DNA from 4 places in the Brevibacillus nigriterrae genome. Region 2 is predicted to be linked to each of the others. Evidence: riboswitches for the same ligand, from Rfam matches in the RefSeq annotation. Region 2 holds a riboswitch; each other region holds the start of a gene.

Region 1 (4,709 bases), on a different contig from region 2:
CTTTGGCAAGAGCAGACTGGGAACCGATCATCGCTGCTTCCTGACCTGCTACGGGAGCGTAGAAACCGAGACGTCCTTGACGGTTCAAGCTAATCGCACGTTGGTCCCACACACGGGTGAAAACCATTTTACGCATCAATTCTTTCAGTTCTTCATCAGTAATTTTCGGCATCATTCCTGGATTGACTACAGTGCCGTCTGGTGCAAGTATTTGGAGTGGAGCAGAATCACGAAGCTTCTCAGCAGTAGAAATACTCAATGAAATCACCTCTTCGTAGGATTAACAAGAATTGTGTACCTAGAAACGAACTGTTATAGTTGCACAAACCATCTGTGTATCTGTATTAAATCAGCTTTATTCAAGCTTATTTCGTTCCTGTTACTATTCATGATAAAATCTGTATCAATAAATTTCAATAACTTTTTTACTCTTTTTTTATTTTTTATATTGTTTATAGTGTTAAACATAGGAGGAATAATGAATGACAAGCTATGTAAACCGCACCATTGTCAAAGAAGAAGTCAATAGTGAACGATTGGGAATTACCCGCTCCTGCAAGGTATATTTGCCTCCCGGGTATAATGAGCTTCTCTCTTATCCAGTGATTTATTGTCAGGATGGCAACGAATTTTTCACGATGGGCCGAATTGCCACGATTGCCAATCAACTGATTCTCGAGGATGACATCGAACCCATGATCATCGTGGGAGTCTCCGTTGAGCGAAGTAAAAGAACCAGCGAATACTCCCCTACCGGTTCACGCAATGATATGTACAAGCGCTTTTTTGTCGAAGAATTGCTACCCTACATAGAGGACCGCTACCCAGTACGCAAAGATATCTCATCCCGAGTCATCGCAGGAGATTCTCTTGGCGGGACTGTATCCTTACATCTTGCTTTGGATCATCCCGAGGTATTCCAGCGAATGATTTCCCTTTCTGGCGCTTTCTTTCAACCGACACTGGATCGCATCCAAGAGACAGATAACCTTTCCTGGCTCAAGTTATGGATGGTTGTTGGGACGGAAGAAACCGAAGTCGAAACCAATATCGGTACCTTCGATTTCGTCGATTGGAATCGTCGGGCCAAGCTTCTTCTAGAAGAAAAACAGGCGCACTTGCACTATTCCGAACAACCGGGACGACACGTATGGGGATTGTGGCAAAATCAGTTACCTGATGCCATTCGCTATTTTTTTGCCTGACAAGAGAAGGTAAAGAAGTTTTATAATAAACCATTAATTTCTTGTATATCTTCATAGCTATACTTCCTGCCATCAGTCAAATGGATACCCTGACTGGTCGTTTGATCAATTTCGCCTGCAACTTGTGTGTCATCCTTTAACACAATGTTGACAATCTTGCTTTCTTCCAGCTTCATTTGTTTGTTTAACAATTCCCTTTGTTTCGCTGAAATCATGGAGTAAATACCTCTCTTTGCATAATGATTGGTAAGCATAGTATCCCAATCCATTCAAAGAATTACTCTGTGTAACAAAAATTCCATTTGACGATTGTTTCATGGACTTGCTATACTGAGCAACGGTATAAAAAGTTTATATATAAAAAAATCCTCATCTGTGTTCTCACGATGAGGTAGAGGTTGCGACAATTATTAGTAGCTGATCGGAGGCTTGGATGGAGCCGATGAAGATCTGTTGAAAGGGAAAGTCGCCGAAGCTTGCTGTTGCCCATTTCACACAGCCTGCTGGGACCACGTCGAACAGACGTGGGACTGTCACAAGGAATACGTCCTTGTGGAGTACTATCTTTTACGTTGAGAACGGATGCGGGTTTGCATAGCAAAAGTGCTGTGGACTCGATTCTCGATTCCCGGCACTTTTTTATTTCCTTTTTCTCTTTATCACTTTATCAGGAGGAAGTATTATGGCTACAAAAAAATGGGGTTTCTGGCTCCTGACTGCATTCGTTGTTGGAAATATGGTGGGCTCAGGTATTTTCATGCTGCCAAGCTCACTTGCCAATACTGCAAGTCCACTGGGTGTTACGCTTGCCTGGTTGCTAACCGGCTTAGGTGTTCTCATGATTGCACTTGTATTTGGTAACTTGTCTGTACGTCGCCCTGAGCTGACAGCCGGACCACAAAGCTATGCACGTGCCTTGTTCACATCACGCCGAGCAGGCAATATGGCAGGTTTCAGTATGGCTTGGGGGTGTTGGATTGCCAACGCTTCCGGTAACGTAGCGATTATCACGACTTTCGCAGGGTATCTCTCTACGTTCTTTCCTATTATGAAAGATGAGCGTGTGCTTTTCACCATTGGCTCTTTTGCTGTTGAAATGGGAAAACTAACTTCGTTCCTTGTATGCAGTGCCCTGCTTTGGGGAATTAATGCGATTTTACTCCGTGGTTTAAATGGTGCAGGTAAATTAAACTTCTTCGCTACTGCGACAAAGGTACTCGGCTTTGGATTATTCATCGTTGCATCGCTTTACGCGTTTAATGCAGCCAACCTGAGCGAATTCTATCTGCCTGTAACCGATGAAGATGGAGTTGTCCATGGACTGGGCAGTCAAATCAACTTGGCTGCGCTCGCTACTCTCTGGGCGTTCGTCGGGATCGAATCGGCGGTTATTTTCTCCGGGCGTGCTCGTTCACAACGTGATGTAAAACGGGCAACCGTCACAGGCCTTGGGATCGCTTTGGCCATCTATATTGGAATTACGTTGCTTACTATGGGCGTTTTGCCACAAGAAGCACTGAAAGCCTCTGACAAACCGCTCGTTGATGCATTAACTGCTGTAATCGGAAGCTCTGGCGGTACGTTGATGGCGTTACTTGCAGTGGCATCTCTATTGGGAACCTCTGTAGGCTGGATTCTTTTAAGTGCAGAGATTCCGTATCAAGCGGCACAATCCGGGATTTTTCCACGTTTGTTTATGAAATCAAATAAGCACGGAAGCCCTTCCGCTTCCCTTATTGTAACCAATGTATTTTCTCAGCTATTTGTCTTCTCTACGATTTCTGGTACAATTGCCGAAGCATTCGCATTCGTGACAGTGGTAGCGACACTTGCCTATCTCATTCCTTACCTCGTATCAGCTATCTATCAATTGAAGCTGGTCATTACGGGACAAACCTACAATCAAGAGCCAGGCTCCCGTGTAAAGGATGGTATCATCGCTTTCCTTGCTGTTGCCTACTCTGCATGGGTAATCAAGAGCGGAACGGCAGACCTCAAAACATTTGGTTTGGGAATCGGACTGTTCTTACTCGGATTTATTCTGTATCCACTGATGAGCGGGTCGACAAAGAAGATCGAACAACCAGCTAATGTTGTCATTGAATAATGGAAGCCATATAAACAAATGCCATCGAAGGTTATCTTTCGGTGGCATTTTTTATATGGCTCTCACGGGCTATATCATTTGTGAGCCTATCACGTTATAGTAGAATCTGTTTTCAAGATAATGATAGAACAGCAAAGAGGTGCAGTAATGAATAAACTAAACAGAAATTTACACCGCTATATCGGCTTGATTGTCAGCCTGTTTTTAATGATGTGGGTGATTACAGGATTTTTGCTTTTCAACGTACCTTGGTATCAAGAAAAAGCCAATGATTTGAAAACCACATCCATCGCTCTTCCAGCTACCTCCTCAGACTACACGATCTCTTATGTTGGTGATGCACTTATCAAAACAGGAGAATATAAATGGGAAGAAATTCGCTCCATTACAAAGTCAGGAGAAAACTTTAAAGTTTATGTCAAACGGGACCCCATCTTGCGTATTACGGTTGATAAAAACGGACAGATAACAGCACTAAAACAAGACCCGATTCTAGACTTATTTTACGGACTGCACGTTGGTGAATGGGAAGATATCAACTATGTAACTTTATTAGAAGTTATTTCAATCCTGGTTGTAATTTTAACAGTAACCGGTTGGGTGTACTTCTTGCCCAAAAGAAAAAAACGGAAACTGAATGTAGCTTCCGATTCATAAGGAACTAGCCCTATTCTTCAAAAAACGGATTAAACTTCTTCCCTGCAAAGGCATCCTGTTGTTTCCGTTTAATAAATGGATTAAAGCCAGTTTCATCTTGTTTATTGCCAAAAGGGGAGCCTGTCGATGAAGAATGGCCCTCTTTTCTTCCCATCATGATCCCAATCTCCTGTTTGATTGCTTCATTACAATCTTTTATATCACGATCGACATCTACATTCAGTTTTTTCAAGTCAATCAATCGATCCATATAGGCGATCAATGTTTCAAAACGTCCCATTTATCCGTCTCCCACTTTATAGATAGTTTTTCTTTCTTATAAATGTAGCATAATTACAGCATTTTCGCCTACTTGTCACAGGTTTGCTATGGTTTTGCCAAGCAAATTAGACTATCATGAAACTGTTGTGATGAAAGTTACACCTAAGTGAATGCACCACAACACTACTACATGTAAAAAGGTGATTTCATGAAAGTGTTAGCCGTTGTTCCACGGGTCTACGTATCCGATGTGAATTCGAATCTTGATTTTTACAAAGAGCTGCTGAAAGCTGAACCAAAAGGAATCATGCAAGTAAAAACAATGGAAATAGCCCGCTTCGATCAGATCGTGATGATTGCTGGGGCAGACACAAACAGCATTCGTGTCACTGCTTCAATTGTAGTAGACTCCCTTGAAGAAGCAAAAAACTTTGTTACTCAATCTGGCGGAGAAGTACTAGTAGGTCCTGCCACTGTAC
Region 2 (4,709 bases):
CTCCAAGATGTCCCACTATAAGGGGTGCTTCTTTTTAACAGCTAACATCCATTCACGAGCTTCTTAACGTTCGTTTTAAGAATTCCCTTGTACGTTCTTGTGTTGGATGATTGAAAATTTGCTCGGGACTTCCTTCTTCCGCAATAATGCCTTTGTCCATAAATACCACTCGGTCAGATACTTCTTTCGCAAATTCCATTTCATGCGTCACGATCAACATCGTCAGACCTGATTCAGCGAGTTCCTTCATTACTTTCAGAACCTCTCCCACCATTTCCGGATCAAGGGCTGATGTAGGCTCATCAAACAGCATCACATCAGGTTCCATGGAGAGTGCTCTTGCAATCGCTACACGCTGTTTTTGACCGCCCGACAATTGTCTTGGTTTCGCATTGACGTATTTATCCATCCCAACGACCCGCAAATACTTCAAAGCTACTTTTTCAGCTTCTTCCTTCGAACGCTTTAGCACTTTTACTTGCCCGACTACACAATTACTTAACACATCGTGGTTATTAAACAGGTTAAATTGCTGAAAGACCATGCCTAGATGTCTACGGTACAAGAAAATATCGTGCTTGTCGTCTAAAATATTTTCTCCCTTATAGATAATTTGGCCGCCACTTGGTTTTTCCAATAAATTAATACAACGAAGAAGGGTAGACTTACCTGATCCAGAGGAACCGATGATCGTGACGACTTCTCCTTTGTTCACCGAAAAATCGATGTCTTTTAATACTTCATGTGATCCATAGGATTTATTTAAGTGTTGAATATCAATGATTTTTTCCATATGCTCTCCTCCTTCTCCGATTATTTCGTACTTTCTACCTGCACGTGATGATCGATCATCGTGTAACTGTCAGGGCCGTCTAGCTTTCTCTCGAAATAACGCAAAACCCAAGTGACAAGCAGGGTCATCATGAAATAAACAACACACGCAACGAAAAACGATTCGAAATATCGGAAGTTATTCCCCGCAATGGATTTCGTTGTGAAATACAATTCGGTTACGGAAATGACGTTTAATACGGAAGTATCCTTGATATTAATGACAAATTGATTACCTGTTGCTGGCAAAATATTTCGAACCACTTGTGGCAATACGACATTCACCATCGTTTGAACGTGATTCATCCCGATTGCATGGGCCGCTTCAAATTGCCCTTTATCGATGGATACAATCCCCCCACGAACGATTTCTGCCATGTACGCTCCAGTGTTAATCGCTACGACAATGATTGCTGCAGCAATTCGGTCCATATCAATCCCAAAGGCCAGGGCAGAACCATAATAAATGACCATCGCCTGCACAATCATCGGGGTTCCCCGGAAGAATTCAATATAAATTGTGAGAATGGCATTCACCACTTTGAGAATACCTTTTTTCGCCCCTCGTTCAGGAGCAGGAATCGTACGGATAATCCCTACCAGTAAACCAATGATTGCCCCCAATACCGTTCCGATCAGAGCAATTAGTAATGTCATCCCGGCTCCACGAAGGAACATGGGCCAATTTTCAGCTATGATTTTTACAATCCACTCAAAGCTCATCTTTTACCTCCAATTTCATTCAGAAACACTTCGCTTGAAGCCTTTCCGAAGGTGTTGTCGAGTCCATCATCAGCCAATCAGCATAAAACCGACTGCATGATGGTGCAGCCGGTTTCACTACAAAGCATTATTTTGCTGCTGGTTGATTTTTAATAGCAGTATCCATTAAGCTTGTACGATCTTGTTCTGAGATACCTGCTAGCACTTCATTGATTTTCTTCGTTAATTCACTGCCTTTGGCAATACCCACAGCGATTGCTGTATCATCTTCAGAGGTTGTGAAGCCTTCTTTGAATTCTACCATTGCAAAGTTCGGGTTTGCTGCGGATGCACTGACTGCTTCCGGACGCTCAGAAACGTATCCATCAATCATCCCTGACTCAAGCGCCACTCTCATCGCTGGGAAGTTGTCCATCGCAGGCTGCTGAGCTACCCCTTGAATTTGACTGATGACGGAGTAGTGGAAAGTGTTTAATTGAGCTGTTACTTTTGCTCCGTTGAAGTCCTGGATGGAAGTAGCCCCTTCATACTTTCCGCCTTTTTTCACAACCATCACGAGATTGGATTTATAGTAGTTGTCTGAGAAATCGATCGTTTGTTTACGTTCTGCGGTTGGAGACATCCCTGCGATAATCGCATCGATTTTGCCTGAAGTTAATGCTGGTACTAGGCCGTCCCATTCCGTTTTCACAATCACTAATTCTTTACCAAGAGCAGTAGCAATCTTTTTAGCGATTTCTACATCATACCCACCAGCATATTCTGCATTGCCTTCGATTTTAACGGCACCATTGGAATCATCCATTTGCGTCCAGTTAAATGGGGCATAACCCGCTTCCATACCTACCTTGAATGTTTTACCTTCCTCTGCAGGTGCAGGTGTAGATGCAGGAGCACCACTTGTCCCACATCCTGCTAAGAGCATAATGGCTGAAAGAAACAATGCAATCATTGGTGACTTTTTCATATTTTTTCTCTCCCTTTGTTTTTTGGTTGTTGCTTTTTTACAAAGCAAAAAGCGACCTGAGATAGACTCAGGTCGCACTAAAATACATAGTAGCCCAAATACCTCTCTTTTCCCAAATGAGATAGCACAACTCAATAAATCGGGTAATTTATTGAGACAGTCCTGCAGCTCTTAACTGCAGACCCAGCAAGTAATACGGAGAAATATTACAAGCTTCGGCGACATTTCCTTCTCTTTAGTATCATCGTTTTCTCGAACTCCACTAAAGACTGTTAAATATCGCGCCTCTACCTCACTGATGTAAGTGAGGTCTTATTCAATTACGTTCTTGAGTTTACAATGTTCGATACATTCTGTCAACCTGGGCATTACTTCCTAATTCCTTCTTTAGATAGTTATAAAGCTTTTGACTCGCCAGTTGGAATGGGTAGTCCGATTCCTTGCACAAGATCCCAAATGTCATGTGTATGAGGCTTCCACTGATTATCCTGACCGTTGTCCCCTTCATTTCTGGTTCCATCATAATTTTTGGGATAAGTGCGATCCCTAACCCGCTTTCTACAAAATATTTCAATGCCGTCATACTCCCGATCTCCATCGTATCGAGAGTAACAATCCCTTTTTCCTGTAGTACCATCTCCAATTTCCTACGATATGGACAAGTCACTGATGTGACGAGTAGACGATACCCCAGTAAATCTTCCGGTACAATCAGTTCTTTCTTGGCAAGTGGATGATTCTCTGGCAGTAATGCTATGAACTCTTCCTGAAATAATGACTCAAAATATAAATCAGACCCCAAGCCAGGTGCCGTAGAAAGTGCAAAATCGATTTCTCCTTTGATAATCCGCTTGCTAAGGACCGGGGTGTTCGAGATTTCGACGGAAATGCGGATATTCGGGTACATAGATATAAACTTACTCAGGATACCAGGCAAACGGTAGCTGGCAGTTGGCTCCGTTACCCCAATACGAATATGTCCAGCTTCACCTGATTTCAAATCCAATAAGCTAGTCTGAAGTTGCTCCATATTCTTTACGATTTGTAAGCTCTGGTCGTAAAACAGCCTACCTGCTTCCGTCAGGCTGATTTCTTTGCCACGTACCAGCAACTGAACACCCAATTCAGATTCAAGCTTCTGGATTTGCATTGTGACTGTCGATTGTACATAGTTCATTTCTTGTGCTGCCCGGTTAAAGCTCCCGTATTTCACGATCATTTGAAATGTTTTTAAGGTCTTAAGATCCACGTTCCGTCCCCCTGCAACAATTCAATAATTTTGAACTAACTATTCAATTAGTTCAATTATACAAATAGCAAAATGCGAATTACAATGACATCATCAAACTCAACCGAGGGGTGGTAATGATGAAGCTACAAAACAAGGTGGCAATTGTAACGGGCGGCGGTACGGGAATTGGGAGAGCAACCAGTTTCGAACTAGCAAAACGGGGAGCTACTGTTATCGTAAACTATTCCCGTTCCCATTCGGATGCAGAACAAACAGTGCGTCAGATCACTGATGAGGGGGGACGGGCCCTTGCGATACAAGCGGATGTTTCCCGTGACAACGAAGTCCGATTGATGGTCCAAACGGTGGTGCAGCAGTTCGGTACGGTCGATTTGCTCGTGAATAATGCCAGTATCACCCGGCATATTCCGATGGATGACCTGGAGGCAGTAACAGAGGAAACATGGGACGAATTGTTCGATGTGAATGTAAAGGGCATGTTTTATTGCACACGAGCGGTTGCTCCCTACATGAAAAAGAATCAGCAAGGTGCGATTGTCAATCTTGGGAGTATAGCCGGACAAACCGGATTAGGCTCTTCGCTTCCTTACGCCGTGTCCAAAGCAGCCGTTCATGGGCTAACCAAGTCCTTGGCACGCACACTTGCTCCTGAGATTAGAGTAAACTGTATCGTGCCCGGAGCTGTGGCAACAAGATGGTGGGCAGGCAGGGAAGATCAAATGAACCGTCTCGCTCCTCATCTTCCTTTGCAGCGGATAGCCACTCCCGAAGATATTGCAGCGATGATCTGCACAACCTTGGAGCAGGAAGCAATAACTGGACAAATCATTACTGTCGACTGTGGTCAGACTTTGTGAACAGTATCTTGAGGCATGACGCCAGAGAATCTTCGTCAGGCCCACAAGTTATTGGAGAGCAACACAGCGAGACTGCTAT
Region 3 (4,709 bases), on a different contig from region 2:
AGGCATCTCTATATCGGAAACACACCTTATCAGTATATTCATCCGGAAGATTTGTCAAAAACAGTGGAAGCAATGAATCGTTTGAAACAGGACAAACAGCCCATTACGGTTGAGCTTCGCTGGAAACATAAAAACGGGAACTGGATTACACTAGATATTCGCTGCCAACCTGTAGTGAATAAACAGGGCGAACACATCCAGACAGTAGTCGTTTCAAGGGATATTACCGAGCGCAAACTAGTTGAAGACAAGTTAAGTGAAGCACATGAGCGATTCAAGCGTCTCTCAACGATAGATGGCCTGACGCAAATTGCCAATCGTCGAATTTTTGATGAGACATTCGAACGAGAATTACATCGGACAATGGCTGAATCGAAACCATTTACATTAATCATGTTTGATATTGATTGCTTTAAGGCGTACAACGATACGTACGGGCATCAAGGGGGAGATGTTTGCCTCAAAGAAATTTCCCAGGCGATTAATCAATTGATTACGAATGATCGGCATCTGTTTGCTCGGTACGGTGGTGAAGAATTTGCTATCATTTTGCCAGAGGAATCCGAAACGGAAGCTGTCCAAATCGGAGAAACAATTAGAAGAACGGTCGAAGATCTCCAGATCCCTCATGCTAGCTCAATTGTTAGCAGAGTAGTTACTGTCAGTGTCGGGCTGGTCAGTCTTGTGCCTCGTATTGATCAAACAAGAGATGAAATTCTTCATTTTGCTGACAAAGCCTTATATAATGCCAAGGATAACGGTCGCAATTGCTTAATTGCCTATACATAACTCGGCCTCCCGCGAGGCTGAGTTTTTTTTACAAGCATAACATGTGAAAAGGGGGAACGTTGCTCATGGAATTGACGGAATCTGTATACCTGTGTGAAAAGTCAGGTCAATTGAATAAAAATAGCATTGGCTGGTCACGTACACCAAAGCATATTTGCAATTTGAAAGGCAGTTGGCTACGCAAGAAAAAGTGGAATCATTGGTTAATCACATCAGATGTCTTTTTATTTAATGTCACGCTGATTCATCTGGATTACATCGGAATCGCCTTTACGTACGTGTATGATTACGAGCGACAGCAGTTCTGGGAAGAACAGTTGTCTATTCCGTTCGGGATCGGATGTGAGTTGCCTCCATGTGCAGATGATGACTTCACCTTTTCACACCCTCGTCTGTCGTTTTCGAGCAAACAGGATGTTTCCCGAAAAGCAAGAAATCTGGTTGTTAACTCTTTCGGCCGTGATCCGTGGATAAGCGCTCAATTCGTTATTCAACAACCGGATGCATATGAATCACTCAACGTGGTCATTCCCTGGGATCAGCAGCGCTTTCACTTTACTTCCAAGCAGAATTGTCTTCCGGTACAAGGACTTGTACGGATTGGGGATCGAGAATTCCACTGTAAGGAAGGGGTAAGCTTTGCTGCTCTAGATGTGGGGAGAGGAATATGGCCGTACCGCAGTTTTTGGAACTGGGCAACCTGCTCGGGCGAGGTTGACCAAAAAGCATTCGGCTTTAATTTGGGAGCCGGCTGGACAGATGGAACGGGAGTCAACGAAAATGCTTTGTTCCTTGATAACCGTGTCTATAAGTTGGAGGAAGATGTAGTTTTTACATATGATCGAACGAACTTGTTACAACCTTGGCAGATCCTGTCCCAATTATCATCGGATGTGCAAATTGCATTTACCCCGTTTGATCGAAGAATCGTTCGAAACCAAGCAGGAATTTTATCTTCTACGCTGCAACAGGTATTCGGCCACTTCAGCGGCACAGTCCGTACACAGGATGGGGAGCGCATTTCTTTTGATCGGTTGATCGGCTGTGTAGAAGAACATCAGGCAAAGTGGTAAAAAACGGTTTCGTAATTCTTGGTTGTCTGATTCAGATTATTTTGGTAGAGTAATAACAATTGAAATCACAAATGTGATAAATAGAGGTGCGCAACGAAAGAGTATATCTTCTTGGATAAGGAGTAGGGGCTCCAATGGGAAGAGGGAAAGGTCAATGCGCCGAAGTTTGTGCCATCCCCCAGGGCATAAACTGGGGTGTCTGTGAATAACAGCCACCTTGTCACAGAAGAGTTTTTCTCTGTGGAGCGCTATTTATGAATTGCAAGGGAACCATATGCAATGAGTAGATATGCTGCTCATTGCATTTTTTCGGTTTAAGCCCCGAACCATCGTGGAGCATCAGGCTCTGTTCGGTGAATCAATCAAAATATTGTGGAGGATGAGAGAAATGAACATGATGGATGCGAATGAAATTATCAGCTTTATTCAAAAAAGTGTAAAGAAAACCCCGGTAAAAGTACATATCAAGGGTCAACTGGAAGGAATCCAGTTTGGTGAGAATACCAAAACATTTATTACAGGCAATGTAGGCGTGCTGTTCGGCGAGTGGAGTGAAATCTCGCCGGTTCTAGAGCAAAACAAAGACCGCATCGAAGATTTTGTCGTAGAAAGCGACCGCCGCAACTCAGCAATTCCTATGCTCGATACGAAGCACATTCAGGCGCGCATTGAGCCAGGTGCCATCATTCGTGACCAAGTATCCATCGGGAATAACGCAGTTATTATGATGGGTGCGGTAATCAACATCGGCGCTGTCATTGGTGAAGGCACGATGATTGACATGAACGTTGTTGTTGGCGGACGTGGAACCATCGGCAAGAACTGCCATATCGGAGCAGGCGCTGTTGTTGCAGGTGTAATCGAACCACCATCTGCAACTCCGGTAATTATCGAAGACGACGTAGTTGTAGGTGCAAATGCGGTTATTCTCGAAGGCTGCCGTGTCGGTCAAGGTTCTGTTGTGGCAGCAGGTGCGGTTGTTATTGATGATGTACCGCCAAATGTTGTCGTTGCAGGTACACCAGCTCGCATCATTAAGCAAATCGATGACAAAACCAAATCCAAAACCGAAATCAAGCAAGAGCTTCGTCAGCTGTAAGATTGGGTCCCCGGTTAAAGGAGTGAATCCCTTGGAAGATTGGCGTTCATTAGATGAAACATATATCATGTCTACCTATAAGCGATTACCGATTGCCATTGCCAAAGGAGAAGGCAATTACTTGTATGATGCGGAGGGAAAATCCTACCTCGATTTGTTCACAGGACTGGCCGTTAACATTTTGGGACATTCACACCCGGAAGTGATGAAAGCCTTGCGTGAACAAGGTGAGAAGTTTTTGCATATCTCCAACTATTTTTTGAACCCTCCTGCCATTCAACTGGCGAAGCGGTTAATTGATCATACTATCCCGGGTAAAGTATTCTTCGGAAACTCAGGAGCAGAAGCGACAGAAGCTGCGATAAAACTGATTCATAAATGGACGCTGGCCCAAGGAAATGAGAAAAGCGGCATTGTCGTTCTGAAAAACAGCTTCCACGGCAGAACATTGGGGGCTCTTCGACTGACAAGGCAAGCACATGTGTATCAGGATTTCCCACAGCCAACCTTCCCTGTGTATGAAATCGAAGCGGGGAGTATCGAAGCGTTGCGGACGCTGTGTCAGACCGAGAAGCCGGCAGCCATTCTCATGGAACCTGTGCTGGGATCTGGTGGGGTCATTCCACTATCAGATGAGTACCTGCAGCAGGTAGAAGCAGTAGCAAAAGAGCACGGTATTCTTTTCTGTATCGATGAGATTCAAACAGGGATTGGTCGCACAGGAAAGCTGTTTTGCTATCAGCATGCGGGAATTACTCCAGATGTCATTTTGTTCGCAAAAGGTGTCGGTGGTGGGCTGCCGCTCGGTGGAATTATCGTTGGAAGCAAGTTGACGCATCTGTTCCAGCCAGGAGATCACGGGACAACATTTGCTCCGTCTCCGTTAAGTGCGGCTTTGGGCAATGCGGTTTTGGATGTGCTTGAACAGGATTTATTCCTTTTTGAGGCGAATGCGGTCGCAAAGTATTTGTGGGATCAATTGACCGAACTGTCCGCTCAATACCCAAGTCTTTTTTCAGCGCTGAGGGGAAGAGGGATGATGTTGGGGCTGCCAACCAATCTTGCTGCAGAAGAAGTAAGCGCCATTCAACAACACCTCCTGCGAAAGGGGATTTTGGTGGATGTAACACAGAGAACCATTATCCGCTTGCTGCCACCATTGACACTTACCAAAGATCAGGTTGACCTTTTGGTTGGGCAATTGACGGAAGCAATCGAGCAGGTTGTCATTAAGAAAGGAGCAGTCTGATGAGTACGACAGTACATCCTTTCGTTTCGATCCGACGTGAGCTCCATCAAATTCCTGAGCCGGGTTTTCAGGAATTCAAGACACAACAATACCTCTTGAACTACATCAAAAGCTTGCCGCATGACCGCATGGAGGTTGCCACCTGGCGAACCGGGATCCTTGTTCTGGTGAAAGGGAAGAATCCTTCACGCACGCTTGCCTGGCGTTCCGATATGGATGGTTTGCCGATTGAAGAAGAGACAAACTACAATTTCCGTTCGAAACATCAAGGCTACATGCACGCTTGTGGACATGACTTTCACATGTCGATTGGTCTTGGCATTCTGACGAAGATGCTTGAACAACCGATCGATGATAACCTTTTGTTTATTTTTCAGCCGGCAGAAGAAGGTCCGGGTGGCGCTTTGCCAATGCTCGAATCAGATGAGTTTCGTGCTTGGAAACCGGATGCGATTTTCGCCATGCACATTGCGCCAGAATACCCGGTCGGAACGGTAGC
Region 4 (4,709 bases), on a different contig from region 2:
AAGTGAATATGAGGGAGGCTTTTTATCATGGCAATTGTAAATGTATCCGATCAATCCTTTGCTCAAGAAGTAGAGCAAGGTGGTACAGTTCTCGTTGATTTCTGGGCACCTTGGTGTGGTCCTTGCAAAATGATCGCTCCTGTCCTTGAGCAAATCGATGGAGAAATCGGTTCTCAGTTGAAAATTGTAAAAGTAAACGTTGACGATAATCCTGATTCTGCTGGACGCTTTGGCGTTATGTCTATCCCTACGCTTTTGGTGTTCAAAGAAGGTCAGCCGGTTGATAAAATCGTGGGCTTCCAACCAAAAGAAGCGTTGATGTCTACGTTGAACAAACACCTGTAAGATAATCAAATTTCTACATACAAGCAGCTAGCTTTCGGGCTATGCTGCTTATTATTTTTTCCAGGTCATTTTTACGTAATAAGCGACCGATATTGCCATGAGCAAAAGGGCTCCCCATGTTTTACTATTCAGGATAATTAAGTGCAGGAGTGCCTGTGGCATTTCCAAAGTTGTGCAGTTATTGGTTTGGTATGCTCCTTCTTGACCTGTATATCTTCCATAGATGATATAGCTTGAGCCAATCGTAAACCGTTGACCACAATACATAGAATAATCATCAGTCCACACCGTTACTTCGTTGTCGAGAGTGCCTTTCCATACTTGATTCACTTCAATCGTAACCTCATAGCGATTCCTCAGTTGTTTCCAATCTTTCACAGCGAGAACTGTTCCAGAAAACGCAGCAGTTGACTCTTTGAGGGGATTTTCTGGAGTCTTGCAGATACATGCTGATGCAGTTGTTGGATAAACCATTATCATCAAAAGTGGCAACAAGAAAAGCATGAGTGCCCGTTTGATAAAAAGCCCTCCCTTGTATCGTTTTTTGTATATTTTACCATATATTGAATATTCTTAAATCTGGATTCAGTTCGTCCCTCTTTCTGCGTGGGTATTCTAGAAGAAGAACATTTGTGCTACTATATGTATGGTTGTAAATCGTTGAGAGGAGGACAACGGGTGAAGACAATTAAAGATAAACTGGCTGTTCTCCCGGACAAACCTGGCTGTTATCTCATGAAAAATGCGACGGGTGAAATCATCTACGTCGGTAAAGCCAAAGTACTCAAAAACCGGGTGAGATCCTATTTCACTGGAAGTCATGACGGTAAGACACAATTGTTGGTTAGCGAGATAACCGACTTTGAATATATCGTTGTATCATCTGCGATTGAAGCCTTGATTCTGGAATGCAATCTGATCAAGCAATACAATCCCAGATACAATATCCTGCTAAAGGATGACAAAACGTACCCATATATCAAAATCACCAATGAGACCCACCCTCGGCTGGAAATTACTCGCAAGGTTCTCAAGGACAAGGCGAAGTATTTTGGGCCGTATGCCAATGCGGGGGCAGCCCAAGAGGTGAAGAAGCTCCTGGATCGTCTCTATCCGCTGCGCAAATGCCAGACCATGCCGAAGCAGGTTTGCCTGTACTACCATCTTAATCAATGTCTGGCACCTTGCGTCTATGAAGTGGAAAGCCAAGAAAACGAGCGTATCGTTGATGGGATCTGCAAGTTTCTTGACGGCGGGCACGAAGCGATGAAGACGCAACTGACAGAGAAAATGATGCAGGCCGCAGAAGAGATGGAGTTTGAACGGGCCAAGGAGCTACGTGACCAGATTCGCAACATCGAAGCCGTTATGGAGAAGCAGAAGGTAACCTTCACGGATACCGTTGATCGGGACATTATCGGGTTTGCGGTGGAAAAGGGCTGGATGTGTATACAGGTTTTCTATATGCGCAAAGGCAAAATGATCCAACGAGAGACGTCGATGTTTCCGTATTACGGAGATGAGACCGAGGACTTCATGTCGTTCGCTGCCCAGTTTTATTACGAAAAACAGCAGGCACTGCCGAAAGAAATATTGCTTCCGGAACAAAGTGAGCCGGAGCTTCTCTCGGAATGGCTGCATGTGAAGGTGGCAACTCCGAAACGAGGCAAAAAACATGAACTCGTCTTGATGGCAATCGAAAACGCCCGTATCGCCTTGCAAGAGAAATTCGCCCTGATGTCCAAAGATGAAGCTCGGACCATTCAGGCTGTTCACAATCTGGGGCATGCATTGGGAATCGGTGTGCCGCATCGAATTGAAGCTTTCGATAACTCCAACATTCAAGGGACAGAGCCAGTATCCGCCATGGTAGTATTCACTGATGGGAAACCTGATAAGAAGGAGTACCGCAAGTTCAAGATCAAAAGCGTGGATGGCCCTGATGATTACGGCTCCATGCGTGAAGTGATCCGCAGGCGGTATACGAGATTGCTAAAAGAAAATCAACCGCTCCCCGATCTGGTTGTCATCGACGGAGGAAAGGGGCAAATCTCTGCTGCCATGGATATTTTGGAAAATGAGCTGGGGTTATTTATTCCCGTGTGTGGATTAGCCAAGGACGACAAGCATAAAACGGCACAACTGCTGTTTGGTGATCCTCCCGAGCCAGTCGAGCTGAAGCGAGACAGCTATGAGTTCTATCTCCTGCAACGGATTCAGGACGAGGTGCACCGCTTTGCCATTACGTTTCACCGCCAGTCTAGAGGGAAGACAATGCTTAGTTCCCAGTTGGACGATATTCCCGGCATCGGTGAAAAGCGGCGCAAAATGCTGTTCAAACACTTTGGGTCGTTTGCCAAAATGCGGGAAGCGAGCGTGGAAGATTTCCGTCAGCTCGGCATCGGCGATAAGCTGGCTCGTGAAATCATTTCAACCCTTCGCAAGTTGGAAAGCGAAAAGTAATTGAACTTCCAAGCCATCACATGCTATAATCCGTTCTAATTGAATATGAAACCTCACTTCCCTTTATTGGAGTGAGGTAGAGGCGCGAAAACCAAGAGTACCCCCCGAGATGCGGGCATCTGTGAAGGGCAAGGGAAAGGGGAATTCGCCGAAGTGCAACAGACTACCCGAAGTCTGCTGTGCTGGGTCTGTGTTGAACAAGCACAGGACTGTCATCGCCATATACATCCAATATTGCGATGGAGAGCTATCTCACCGAGGATGAAAGAACTGCGTTTATTCGACGTAGTCTTTCTCCGACGTGTCCAAGGGAAGGAGGAACTGGTATGTCCAAGATCAGGGCAGCGACAGGTCAATCCTCGTCGTTGCCTTTTTTGCTATAAATACATGATGATTTGCACACTTTACTAGGAGTTACTAAAACGTACGGGGACCCCCAGAGTTGGGTGGTTAACGATAACGATAAGGGAGAGGAACCAGGTGGGATTAATCGTTCAGAAATACGGCGGTACTTCAGTAGGTACAATCGAGAGAATGCAGCGTGTCGCTGACCGAATCATAGAGACCAAAGAACAAGGAAACGATGTGGTAGTTGTCGTTTCCGCCATGGGCAAATCAACGGATGTACTGGTTGATATGGCCAAACAAATTACTGCGCAGCCTTCTGAGCGTGAAATGGATATGCTGCTCTCAACAGGTGAACAGGTATCGATTGCGCTACTTGCCATGACACTACAAACTAAGGGCTATGAGGCTGTATCGCTCACGGGCTGGCAAGCAGGAATCACCACGGAAAGCTACCATTCGAGAGCAAGAATTCAGGATATCGAGCATACACGTCTCAAAAAAGAATTGGCTGAAGGCAAAATCATCATCGTTGCCGGATTCCAGGGGTTCACTCCAGATGGTGAAATTACAACACTTGGTCGTGGAGGTTCCGATACGACCGCAGTGGCGCTTGCCGCAAGTCTTGAGGCAGATAAATGTGAAATCTTTACGGATGTATCAGGTGTATTTACCGCTGATCCACGGGTTGTGCCTTCTGCGCAAAAACTGGACCGGATTTCTTACGACGAAATGCTCGAGCTTGCGAATCTTGGGGCAGGGGTACTGCACCCTCGTTCAGTGGAGACTGCCAAGAAGTACAGCGTGTGTCTAGTGGTTCGCTCAAGCTTTACAAAAGAAGATGGAACGTATGTGGAGGAGGGGTCTTCAATGGAAACAGGAAGAGTAATCAGCGGGGTAGCACATGATGAGGATGTAGCAAAAATTACCGTGGTAGGAATGCCAGCACAAGTAGGCACACTTTCCCGGCTGTTCAATACGCTTGCGTCTGCACAGGTAAACGTCGATATTATTATCCAAAGCTCCTATGAAGCAAAGGTAACGAACATTTCCTTTACAGTTGCCTCCGGGGACCTGGCGAAAACATTGCAAGTGTTGGAACAAAACCGCACCGAACTGGGTTTTGAGAGTGTAGATCACGAGGAAGAACTGACAAAGGTTTCGATCGTTGGAGCGGGCATGGTGACCAATCCAGGGGTTGCTGCCGAGATGTTCCGTCAACTGGCCGAACAACAAATTTCCATTAAAATGGTTTCTACTTCCGATATCAAAATTTCGTGTGTAATTCCAGCAGCCTATACCAACCTTGCTGTTACAACCCTGCATACGGCTTTCGGGTTGGATGTGGCAGAGCAGGCAGTAGTACACGGCGTATAACATCCGCTCTATTTTCTACATTGACAGGTAAGCCCTCCCAATCGTATGATGAAAACAATTGAAAAACTCTTATCAAGAGTGGTGGAGGGACTGGCCCGATGAAACCCGGCAACCCCGCTTCGGCGGAGAGGTGCTAAATCCAGCAGGCGCATGATTCATGGCGTTTGGAAGATAAGAGC

Evidence for each region. Region 2 has a riboswitch for lysine ahead of ACPW7N_RS20035 (transporter substrate-binding domain-containing protein). Riboswitches for the same ligand answer to the same signal wherever they lie in the genome.
Region 1: another riboswitch for lysine. It lies ahead of ACPW7N_RS00565 (amino acid permease); the one in region 2 lies ahead of ACPW7N_RS20035 (transporter substrate-binding domain-containing protein).
Region 3: another riboswitch for lysine. It lies ahead of dapD (2,3,4,5-tetrahydropyridine-2,6-dicarboxylate N-acetyltransferase); the one in region 2 lies ahead of ACPW7N_RS20035 (transporter substrate-binding domain-containing protein).
Region 4: another riboswitch for lysine. It lies ahead of ACPW7N_RS13040 (aspartate kinase); the one in region 2 lies ahead of ACPW7N_RS20035 (transporter substrate-binding domain-containing protein).

Annotation. Positions count from the first base shown of each region.
Region 1 is NZ_JBNCMT010000001.1:99,293-104,001, forward strand. Features, by position in the region: gene pdhA (pyruvate dehydrogenase (acetyl-transferring) E1 component subunit alpha) at 1-259, opposite strand, end outside; gene ACPW7N_RS00555 (alpha/beta hydrolase) at 483-1,205, shown strand; gene ACPW7N_RS00560 (hypothetical protein) at 1,226-1,420, opposite strand; lysine riboswitch at 1,590-1,776, shown strand; gene ACPW7N_RS00565 (amino acid permease) at 1,888-3,312, shown strand; gene ACPW7N_RS00570 (PepSY domain-containing protein) at 3,460-3,969, shown strand; gene ACPW7N_RS00575 (hypothetical protein) at 3,980-4,249, opposite strand; gene ACPW7N_RS00580 (VOC family protein) at 4,439-4,709, shown strand, end outside.
Region 2 is NZ_JBNCMT010000030.1:62,604-67,312, forward strand. Features, by position in the region: gene ACPW7N_RS20025 (amino acid ABC transporter ATP-binding protein) at 53-793, opposite strand; gene ACPW7N_RS20030 (amino acid ABC transporter permease) at 814-1,554, opposite strand; gene ACPW7N_RS20035 (transporter substrate-binding domain-containing protein) at 1,682-2,521, opposite strand; lysine riboswitch at 2,636-2,819, opposite strand; gene ACPW7N_RS20040 (LysR family transcriptional regulator) at 2,856-3,770, opposite strand; gene ACPW7N_RS20045 (SDR family NAD(P)-dependent oxidoreductase) at 3,890-4,630, shown strand.
Region 3 is NZ_JBNCMT010000009.1:29,815-34,523, forward strand. Features, by position in the region: gene ACPW7N_RS08695 (diguanylate cyclase domain-containing protein) at 1-789, shown strand, start outside; gene ACPW7N_RS08700 (DUF2804 domain-containing protein) at 855-1,862, shown strand; lysine riboswitch at 1,936-2,121, shown strand; gene dapD (2,3,4,5-tetrahydropyridine-2,6-dicarboxylate N-acetyltransferase) at 2,251-2,961, shown strand; gene ACPW7N_RS08710 (aspartate aminotransferase family protein) at 3,029-4,210, shown strand; gene ACPW7N_RS08715 (N-acetyldiaminopimelate deacetylase) at 4,210-4,709, shown strand, end outside.
Region 4 is NZ_JBNCMT010000015.1:110,125-114,833, forward strand. Features, by position in the region: gene trxA (thioredoxin) at 28-345, shown strand; gene ACPW7N_RS13030 (hypothetical protein) at 397-849, opposite strand; gene uvrC (excinuclease ABC subunit UvrC) at 988-2,808, shown strand; lysine riboswitch at 2,878-3,066, shown strand; gene ACPW7N_RS13040 (aspartate kinase) at 3,289-4,530, shown strand; SAM riboswitch class I at 4,597-4,708, shown strand.